2 regions of the Mailhella massiliensis genome follow, and region 1 is predicted to be linked to the other one. Evidence: riboswitches for the same ligand, from Rfam matches in the RefSeq annotation. Region 1 holds a riboswitch; the other holds the start of a gene.

Region 1 (4,784 bases):
CTCGAGAAGGAAATCGGCAAGGTGGACAAGGATCTCGTGGCCCTCAACGGCAAGCTTTCCAACGAGAACTTCGTCAAGCGCGCTCCTGCGGAACTCGTGGAGTCCGAAAAGGCCCGCCAGACGGAACTGATGGACAAGAAGGCCAAGATGCAGGCTCTTCAGATCCGCTTCAAGGAAGCCATGGAACAGGACTGATGAGAAAAACGTCGCGGACAGGCCCGGCCCCTGAGGCTTCAGGCTCAATCCCCGACGTTATATGAAACAAAAATGCGGCCCTCATCCTTCGGGATGGGGGCCGCGTTTTAGCGTATGCCGGTCAGAGGGCTATTCCTTTTTACTTTTCGCAATGGCGACGACCACGCCGGAGAGGGCCAGCAGGCCGATGAGGTTGGGCAGAACCATGAGGCCGTTGAACATGTCGGACATGTTCCACACGAGGTTCACCTTGAGGCCGGAACCGATCACGATGAACAGCACGACAATGGCGGCGTAGATTTTCACATACTTTGCGCCGAAGAGCGCCTTGACGTTGGCCTCGCCGAAGAAGTACCAGCCGATGATGGTGGAGAAGGCGAAGAAGAACAGGCAGATGGCGATGTAGATGTTGCCGAAGGAACCGAACACCGTGTCGAAGGCCGTCTGGGCGAGCTCCGTGCCGGTGATGCCCGAGTTCCATACGCCGGTGATCACGATGACGAGGGCCGTGCAGGTGAGCACTACGAAGGTATCGATGAACACGCCCATCATGGCCATCATGCCCTGGTCGTCGGGATGGGCCACCTTGGCCAGTGCGTGGGCATGGGGGGTGGAACCCATACCGGCTTCGTTGGAGAAGAGGCCGCGGGCCACGCCGTAGCGCATGGCTTCACGCACGGTGATGCCGAGAGCGCCGCCGCCCGCGGACTGGGGATCGAAGGCCATGACGAAGATGGTTTTGAACGCGCCGGGCAGGGCGGAAATGTTGGCGAAAATGATGATGAGACATCCGCCGACATAAAGCAGCGCCATGAGGGGCACGAGCTTTTCCATGACCCAGGCGATGCGCTTCGCGCCGCCGATGAAGATGGCGGCGGAAATGAGGGCCACAACCACGCCCACAAGCACGGGAGATATGCCGAAGGCCGTGCTGAAGGCCGCGCCTATGGAGTTGGACTGCACCATGTTGCCCATGAAGCCGAGGGCGAGAATGATGGCCACGGAGAAGAAGGCGGCGAGCGTCTTGCCGAACGTGCCCGTGAAGGCGGCGCGGATGTAGTAGGCGGGGCCGCCGACGGTTTCGCCGCGTTCGTTGGTGCTCTTGTACTTCTGGGCCAGCACGGCTTCCGCATAGTTGGTGGCCATGCCGAAGAAGGCGCTGAGCCACATCCAGAAGATGGCGCCCGGCCCGCCTGCGGCGATGGCGGTGGCCGCCCCGGCGATGTTGCCCGTGCCCACCTGTGCGGCAACGGCGGTGGCCAGAGCCTGGAAGGAGCTCATGCCGGTATGGTCGGCGCTTTCGCCGTTCAGGGAAATGTTGCTGAACAGGCGACGGAAGGCGTGAGGAAGCCTGCGAAGCTGGATGAAGCGCAGACGGACGGTATAGAAGATACCGGTACCGCAGAGAAGAAAGAGAAGAAGCCACCCCCACAGTACGCTGTTGACCGCGTCCACTATCTGACCGATGAATTCCATGTCACATTCCTTCGGGCGGCCGGAAAATCCTCGCGCTTTCGCCGCCCCGTTTCAGGGTACAAAAAAAGAGCAAATCCATGCGATTTGCTCCAGAGAAAACGCTTAGGGATACGGCGGCAGATAGTGTCGGTCGATACGTTCCTAAGCTCTGTCCTTTGGCCTGAGAGTTTCGGCTTTCGCCTTGCACCTTCGGCACCCAAACGGGATTCTCCAGAGCTCCCTCCGCTGTTAGTCGGCCCTGCAGCCTTCAAACAGTTTCTACGGGATCGTATGCTTCACCTGTTGAAGCGCAAAGGAATCTAGTACGCTTTTGTCGTAAATGTCAATCACTGGTCTATAAAAAATATAACAAGCTGTATTTAATATGTTTTTATATGTAGTCATTGAACAATAATGAAACATGAGGGCAAGGAGAGCGTTTCGGCAAAGAGAACGCGGCAATTTCGGGAGCGTCATTCAAAGAGGCGGGGGAGCGCAGGCCGGGCCAGGGCAGCTTATCTTCCGGAATGATAGGAACAGAGGAGGCGGCGTACGGCAGAAAAAGGGAAGACGGTATCGTGATGCCCGAGAGAGACAGGCCCTGCGCCGATGTTCAGGGAAAAGCCGGAGTGCCGCAGGAAAGCGGGGTAAAAAATTTTTCCCCTTGCGCGATGTTCCTTTTCCTGACACATTCTCGGGAAAAAGGAGGATTTCGCCATGCTGCCTACCATTTCTCCGCGCAACGCCTTCGATATGCTGCAAAAAGGGGAAGCCCGGCTCGTCGATATACGGGAAAGTTCCGAATATGCCGAAAATTTCATCCCCGAAGCCCGCCTCGTGCCGCTTTCCATTGCCGAAAACTATCCGCTCAAGGATGCGGACGCGCCTGAAAAACCCGTGATCTTCTTCTGCCGTTCCGGGAACCGGACGGACAAGAATGCCGATCTGCTTGCCCGTCTTGCCGGGGATACCCAGGCCTGGCAGATGGAAGGCGGTCTTTCCGGGTGGAAAAAGGAAGGCCTGCCCGTAAAGACGGGGCGCGCTCAGTTCCCGCTTTTCCGTCAGATACAGATAGGCGCGGGCGCTCTGGTGCTACTCGGCCTCCTGGGCGGCCTTGTCTGGTCCCCCATGGTGTGGCTTTCCGCCTTCGTGGGAGCGGGTCTCGTGTTTGCCGGTGTCACCGGTTTCTGCGGTCTCGGCCTTCTGCTCGCACGTATGCCGTGGAACAGACGCTGATGTGGGCCGTCATTGACGATACATGAGTTTAAAGGGCTTCACATGTTTTCATGCGGGCCCCAGAGTTTTATTTTTTTCTGCAAAAGCAGTATGAGAGGGTTGAAAGGCTGATACCGCCCTGAAATCCGGGCGTTCCTTTTATAGACTTATGCCTGCGGCGGCTTCCATCACGCCTTCGGCCAGCGTGGGGTGGGCGTGGATGGTGCGGGAGATGTCGGAAACCTTCGCTCCCATCTCAAGGGCGAGGGCGCATTCGGCAATGAGGTCCGTGGCATGGGCGCCGGCAAAGTGCGCGCCGAGGAGCCTGCCGCTTTCCTTGTCCGCCACCAGCTTGAACACGCCGGGCAGTTCGCCCATGGCCTGCGCCTTGCCCAGTTCCCGGAACTGGAATTCCGAGGTGACGACGTCGAAGCCCTTGGCCTTGGCCTGCGCTTCGGTAAGGCCCACGTCGCCGATTTCCGGCGAGCTGAAGATGCCGGAGGGAACCACGTCGTAATTGGGCTTTTCGCTCGCGCCGAAGATGTTGGCCACGGCCACATGCGCTTCGGCAGAGGCCATGTGCGCCAGCATGATGCGCGCGGGGCCGAGAATGTCGCCGATGGCGTAGATGCCGGGCACGGAGGTTTCGAGCTGGTCGTTCACGGTGATGTAGCCGCGCTTGTCGGTGGCGACTCCCGCTTCGGCAAGGCCGAGGCCGTCGGTCACGGGCACGCGGCCGATGGTCATGAAGATGCAGTCGGCCTCAAGGGTGACGGGCTTTTTGGCGGAGGCGGGCACAAGCTCGGGAGCGAGGAAGGGAGAGGGGCCGAGGTCGGCAAAGACCCTGCCGTCTTCCACCTTCGTGGCGTTCACGGTACGGGCGAGTTCCACCTTGATGCCTTTCTTCTTGGCTTCGCGCAGGAGGAGCCTGCTCATTTCCTCGTCCACGGAGGGCACGGGCAGAAGGCGGTTCTGCCCTTCCACGATGGTCACTTCGCTGCCGAAGGCGCGGAAGATGAAGGCCAGTTCCGTGCCGACCACGCCGCCGCCCACGATGATGAGGCGCGCGGGCACATGGTCGAGTTCCAGAGCTTCATTGCTGGAAAGAATATACCTGCCGTCCACGGGCAGGGAGGGGAGATTCAGCACGTTGGAGCCGGTGGCGATGATGACCCTGTCGCCTTCGATGTCCTGAACCGTGCCGTCGGCAAGGGTGGCCTGCACGAGGTTTGCGCTTACCACGCGGCCGCGGCCCATGACCACGTTGACCTTCAGCTTCCGGCAGGTCTTTTCGAGGCCCCCGCGCAGGGTTTCGGAAACCTTGCGCTTTCTGGCGATGACGGAGGGCATGTCCACGGAAGGGGCGCCTTCGCAGGAAATGCCGAATTCTCCGGCGCGGCGGATGGTTTCCAGCGCTTCTGCCGAGGATTTCAGGGTTTTGGTGGGAATGCAGCCGCAGTTGAGACAGGTGCCGCCGAGCCGGGTGGATTCCACGAGGGTGACGTCCGCACCGCGTTTTGCGGCGTTGAAGGCGGCCGTGTAGCCGCCGGGGCCTGCACCGATGACGGTGATGCGCATGGGGAACCTTTCCTTGTTTTTCTGCCGCGTCCCGGGAGCGCCGCGGAGAAGCGGCCTTTCACGGGATGCGGGCAGGGGAAAAATCAGTCGTCGTCGCAGACGGGATTGAGCTTGTATTCCATTTCTATGCCGTCATGGAGGGAACCGGTGACGAGGCAGCCGTTCTTCATGACGCGGGCCACGCGGTCGAAGGTGTCGAGGTCCTCTTCATCGATGCCCACGTTGGCGGTAATGGTGATCTTCAGAACGCGGCTCTGGCCCTTTTCGTTGGCGTCCACATCCATGAGGGCGGTGAGGTCGAGACTGTTGTATTTGAGGCCTCTGGCTTCCATGGCGGCGTT
Region 2 (4,784 bases), on a different contig from region 1:
AGTCAGGAAGAGGCGTGGAAGGAAGCCAGACGCTGTATGCGCTGCTACCGCATCATGTCCGTCGTCACCCGCTCCCCCATCCCCGGTTTCAAAGCCTAACCGTTTCTGAGAGAATCTGCCATGAATGCATCCATCAACGGACGTGACTATAGTTTCGAGGCCGGGGAAACCATCCTTCAGGTGGCCCGGCGCAACGGCATCTTCATTCCCACGCTCTGCCACTTCCAGCCTCTCGACCACAAGCCCGGCACCTGCCGCGTGTGTCTTGCGGAAGTGACGGACAAAAACGGCCATACCGAAATGATGACCACCTGCAACACTCCCATGGAAGAAGGGATGCGGGTGAACACCCGCTCCGCCCGCGTGCGCGACATGCAGCGCCTTCAGGTGGAGCTCATCTTTGCCGACCACGATCAGGACTGCGGAGCCTGCGCCCGCCACGGCAACTGCGAGCTGCAGGATCTGGCCGAATACGTGGGCCTTTCCACCAACCGCTTCGCCCCGCGTATGCCTTCCGTGCGCCCCTTCGACGACACCATGCGCGGCATGGTGCGCGACATGACCAAATGCGTGCGCTGCCTGCGCTGCGTGGAGGTCTGCCGCAAGGTGCAGGGGGTGGCCGCCCTTACCGTGGACGGCACGGGCGTAGGCGCGCATATCGGCGTGGGCATGGCCCCCAGCCAGAACACCTCCGCCTGCATACAGTGCGGTCAGTGCACCCTGGTCTGCCCCACGGGCGCCCTTTCCGAGCGCGATGAAAACGACGCCGTGCTCGATTACATCGCCAACCCGGAACTCACCACCGTGTTTTCCTTTGCTCCTTCCGTGCGCGTGGTGCTCGGCGAGGAGTTCGGCCTTGCTCCCGGTGAAAATGTTCAGGGCAAAATCGTGGCCGCGCTGCGCCGCCTCGGCGCCGACGTGGTCATCGACACCGATTTCGCCGCCGACGTGGTCATCATGGAGGAAGGTTCGGAACTGCTCAGCCGCATCAGAAACGGCGGCAAGCTCCCCCTCTTCACCTCCTGCTGCCCGGCATGGGTGAACTATGCGGAAAAGCACTGCCCGGACGTGCTGCCCTACGTTTCCACCACCCGTTCCCCGCAGGCGGTGGCAGGTTCTCTGGTCAAAAGCTATCTTGCCGAAAAAATGGGCCTCTCTCCCCGGAGAATCCGTGCCATATCCATCATGCCCTGCACGGCGAAAAAGGATGAGGCCGCACGGCCCCAGCTCCATGTCAACGGCGCGCCCGATACCGATGTGGTGATTACCGTGCGCGAACTCTCCCGCCTCTTCCGCCGCTGCGGCATTGATCTTGCGAAAATGGAACCGGAAGAGTTCGACAACCCCTACATGAGCGATTCCACCGGTGCGGCCGTCATCTTCGGCACCACGGGCGGCGTGATGGAAGCCGCCGTCCGTACCGTGTACGCCGTGCTCAATCATAAGGAACTGCCCGGTGTGGACGTTGTGCCCGTGCGCGGCGAAGAAGGCATGCGTGAGGCGGAAGTGGACCTCGGCGAAGGCAACGGCGTCATCAGGGTGGCCGTGGTTCACGGGCTCGCCAATGCCCGAAAGCTGGCGGAACAGGCCGTGGCGGGCAATTCCCCCTATACCTTCATCGAGGTCATGGCCTGCCCCGGCGGCTGCGTGGACGGCGGCGGCACCTGCCGCGTGAAGAAGGACTATCACCCCCATGCCCGCGACCGCAGGCAGGGACTCTTCACCATCGACAAGAACATGCCGCGCCGCCAGTCCCACAACAACCCGCAGATCATCCGGCTGTATGAGGACTTCCTCGGCGAGCCGAATTCCCACAAGGCCCACGATCTGCTGCACACCCACTACACCGACCGCAGCAAGGTGCAGACGGAAAGCATTTCCGCCACCAAGAAAAAGCTGACCCTCACCGACCAGTCGGCCTGATCCGGCTCTTCGGCATGAACATGGGCCGCCCTTCCGGGGCGGCCCTTCTTTTTCTTCTCCCTCTCCGGGAGATGCATGCAAGGCGGTTCCTTACGCCTTTTGCGCGGAATCCGGCCATGCCGGGAGCTTCTCATCTTCCGGCAAAAGGCCCTCTGCCGGAGCATCGCCTTACCGGGCAAGATTCTGCAGCGTCTCCCCGGCGATTCTGTACACCGTCCAGTCCTTCATGGATTCCGCGCCGAGGGAAAGATAAAAATCAATGCTCGGCCTGTTCCAGTCGAGGCACCACCACTCCAGGCGGCCGCAGCCGCGCTCCACGGCAAGGGCGGCCAGCTTCTTCAGCAGCGCCTTTCCGTATCCTCTGCCGCGGTATTCCGGCCGGACGTACAAATCTTCCAGATAGATGCCCGCCCGGCCGAGGAAGGTGGAAAAATTATGGAAGAACAGGGCAAAGCCGACTTCCCTGCCGTCTTCAAGCGCAAAGATGACTTCCGCCTTCTTTCTGTCGAAAATCCACTCTTCCAGCGTTCCTTCATCCGCGACGACTTCGTGCAGCATCTTCTCATAGTCCGCAAGTTCCCTGATGAACTGCAAAATCAGGGCCGTATCCTTTCTTTCCGCAAATCTGAAACCGAATTCCACGGCGTATCTCCTCCCTGCCCGTACGGCAGGTTCTCTTCTAACGCAATTTGCCCGCCGGGGAAACCGCCGGTATGCCATGCCCTCACTCCCCGGCACGCCGAAAGGTATCCGCACGAAAACCATGAAGAAGGTACTGCTCCATCTTCCCGGAAACAAAGGCGAAACGCCGCCTTCTCCCCGAGCGCCGGAACGGTGAGGAAAAAAAGAGTTCCCGCGCCGCTCCGGCAACATATCTTGACCTTGTTCCATGCCCGTGATATTGGACAAGCAGTTTGGAACGACAGTTTTCTGTGGTTCTTTCAAACGAATAGGGCCGTGCATGGATTTGGATGAAGGAACCGGGAGAGAGCGCCGGAAGGCGACGCCGAAGGGGCCGCGAGAACTCTCAGGCAAAAGGACCGGTTCTGGACAAACTCTGGAAAGCAGCAATGCACCAATGAGGCAATCCGCCCGGCGGAGAATCTTTCAGGTCAGTAACAGAGGCACAGATGACGAAGTCGTTCGTTATCTGTGCCTCTTTTTTATTCCCTTTTTCGAGGAGAAGGCCCATGGAACAGAAAACCCCTCTTTACGACGTGCACATCGCGGAAGGCGGCAAGATCGTCCCCTTTGCCGGTTATCTGCTCCCCGTCCAGTATGCGGACGGCGTCATCAAGGAACACATGGCCGTGCGCCGGGCGGCAGGCCTGTTCGACGTGTCCCACATGGGAGAAATCCGTTTTACCGGCCCTTCCGCACTGGAAACGCTCCATCACCTGCTCACCAACGACTTCACGAACATGCCCGTGGGCAAGGTGCGCTACAGCGTCATGTGCAATGAAAAAGGCGGCGTCATCGACGACCTCGTCATCTACAAGTTCGGTGAGGAGGAATATCTTGCCGTGGTGAACGCGGCCAACCGGCACAAGGACTACGCGCACATGGCGGCGAACCTTCTGCCCGGCACGAAGGCCGAGGATATTTCCGATTCCGTGGCGCAGCTCGCCCTGCAGGGCCCTGCCTCGCCCGACATTCTCGCCAGGCTCGCCCCTGCCGAAAAGCTGCCGCAGAAGTACTACACCGCCGTGCGCGATATTCCGGTAGGCGGCATTCCGTGCATGGTGTCCCGCACGGGCTACACCGGCGAAACGGGCTATGAAATCTATACCGCGCCGGAAAACGCCGTCCGTCTCTGGCAGATGCTGCGTGAAGCCGGCAGGGAATACGGGCTCATCCCCTGCGGACTCGGCGCACGCGATACCCTGCGCCTCGAGGCCGCCATGCCCCTGTACGGCCATGAAATGAACGAAGACATCACTCCCTTTGAAGCGGGGCTTTCCTTCGGTGTGAAGATGGAAAAGCCCGACTTCATCGGCAAAGCCGCCCTTGCGGCGGCGGGAGAGCCTTCGCGCGTGCGCGTAGGGCTCGTCATGACGGGCCGCGGCATCGCGCGCGAACATCAGGATGTGTTTCTGGGCGACGAGCGCATCGGCGAAACCACCTCCGGCACCCACTGCCCGGCCGTGGGCAAGGCCGTGGCCATGGCCCTTGTGGACGTTGCGCACAGCGCCCCCGGCACCCTTGTGGATGTGGACGTGCGCGGCCGCCGCGTGAGCGCGCAAATCGTTCCTCTTCCTTTCTACAAACGCTGAACCGGCCCTTTTCCGTCTCCTTTTTGAACCATCTATCCCCTACGGAGCACAGCCATGTCCAAGATTCCCGCCGAACTCAAGTACACCGCTTCCCATGAATGGATCAAAACCGAAGGCGACGTTTACGTCATCGGCCTCACCGACTTTGCGCAGAGCGCCCTCGGCGACATCGTGTTCATCGAACTTCCGCAGGAAGGCGACGCCGTGACCATGGGCGACTCCTTTGCCGACGTGGAATCCGTGAAGGCCGTGTCCGGCGTGTTCAGCCCGGTGACCGGCACCGTGTCCGCCGTGAACGAGGCGCTCATCGACAACCCCGCCCTGCTGAACGAATCCCCCTACGACGCCTGGCTCATCAAGGTTTCCGGCGCGGAAGCCGTGGGCGAACTGCTCGACGCGGCCGGCTACGAGGCCGTGTGCAAGTCCGAGGAGGCCTAGCATGGGAAGCTACATCCCCGCGACCGGGGAGGAAAGGAAGGCCATGCTCGCTTCCCTGGGCCTCACGTCCGAGGAGGAGCTCTTCCGCGTGGTGCCCGAAAAGGTGCGCGTGCATGAGCTCAACCTCCCCCACGGACTGAGCGAAATGGA

Evidence for each region. A riboswitch is a leader RNA that binds a small molecule or an ion and turns the genes downstream of it on or off. The one in region 1 is predicted to bind glycine.
Region 2: linked by a shared signal. The riboswitch ahead of gcvT (glycine cleavage system aminomethyltransferase GcvT) and the one ahead of CZ345_RS15065 (alanine/glycine:cation symporter family protein) in region 1 are both predicted to bind glycine.

Annotation. Positions count from the first base shown of each region.
Region 1 covers NZ_LT706952.1:1,047,076-1,051,859, reverse strand. Annotated here, with positions in the region: gene CZ345_RS15070 (valine--tRNA ligase) at 1-195, shown strand, start outside; gene CZ345_RS15065 (alanine/glycine:cation symporter family protein) at 325-1,671, opposite strand; glycine riboswitch at 1,810-1,895, opposite strand; gene CZ345_RS15055 (rhodanese family protein) at 2,368-2,886, shown strand; gene lpdA (dihydrolipoyl dehydrogenase) at 3,025-4,443, opposite strand; gene CZ345_RS15045 (OsmC family protein) at 4,527-4,784, opposite strand, start outside.
Region 2 covers NZ_LT706937.1:120,417-125,200, forward strand. Annotated here, with positions in the region: gene CZ345_RS01090 (FAD-dependent oxidoreductase) at 1-99, shown strand, start outside; gene CZ345_RS01095 ([FeFe] hydrogenase, group A) at 121-1,923, shown strand; gene CZ345_RS01100 (GNAT family N-acetyltransferase) at 2,092-2,565, opposite strand; glycine riboswitch at 2,895-2,976, shown strand; gene gcvT (glycine cleavage system aminomethyltransferase GcvT) at 3,114-4,196, shown strand; gene gcvH (glycine cleavage system protein GcvH) at 4,251-4,634, shown strand; gene gcvPA (aminomethyl-transferring glycine dehydrogenase subunit GcvPA) at 4,636-4,784, shown strand, end outside.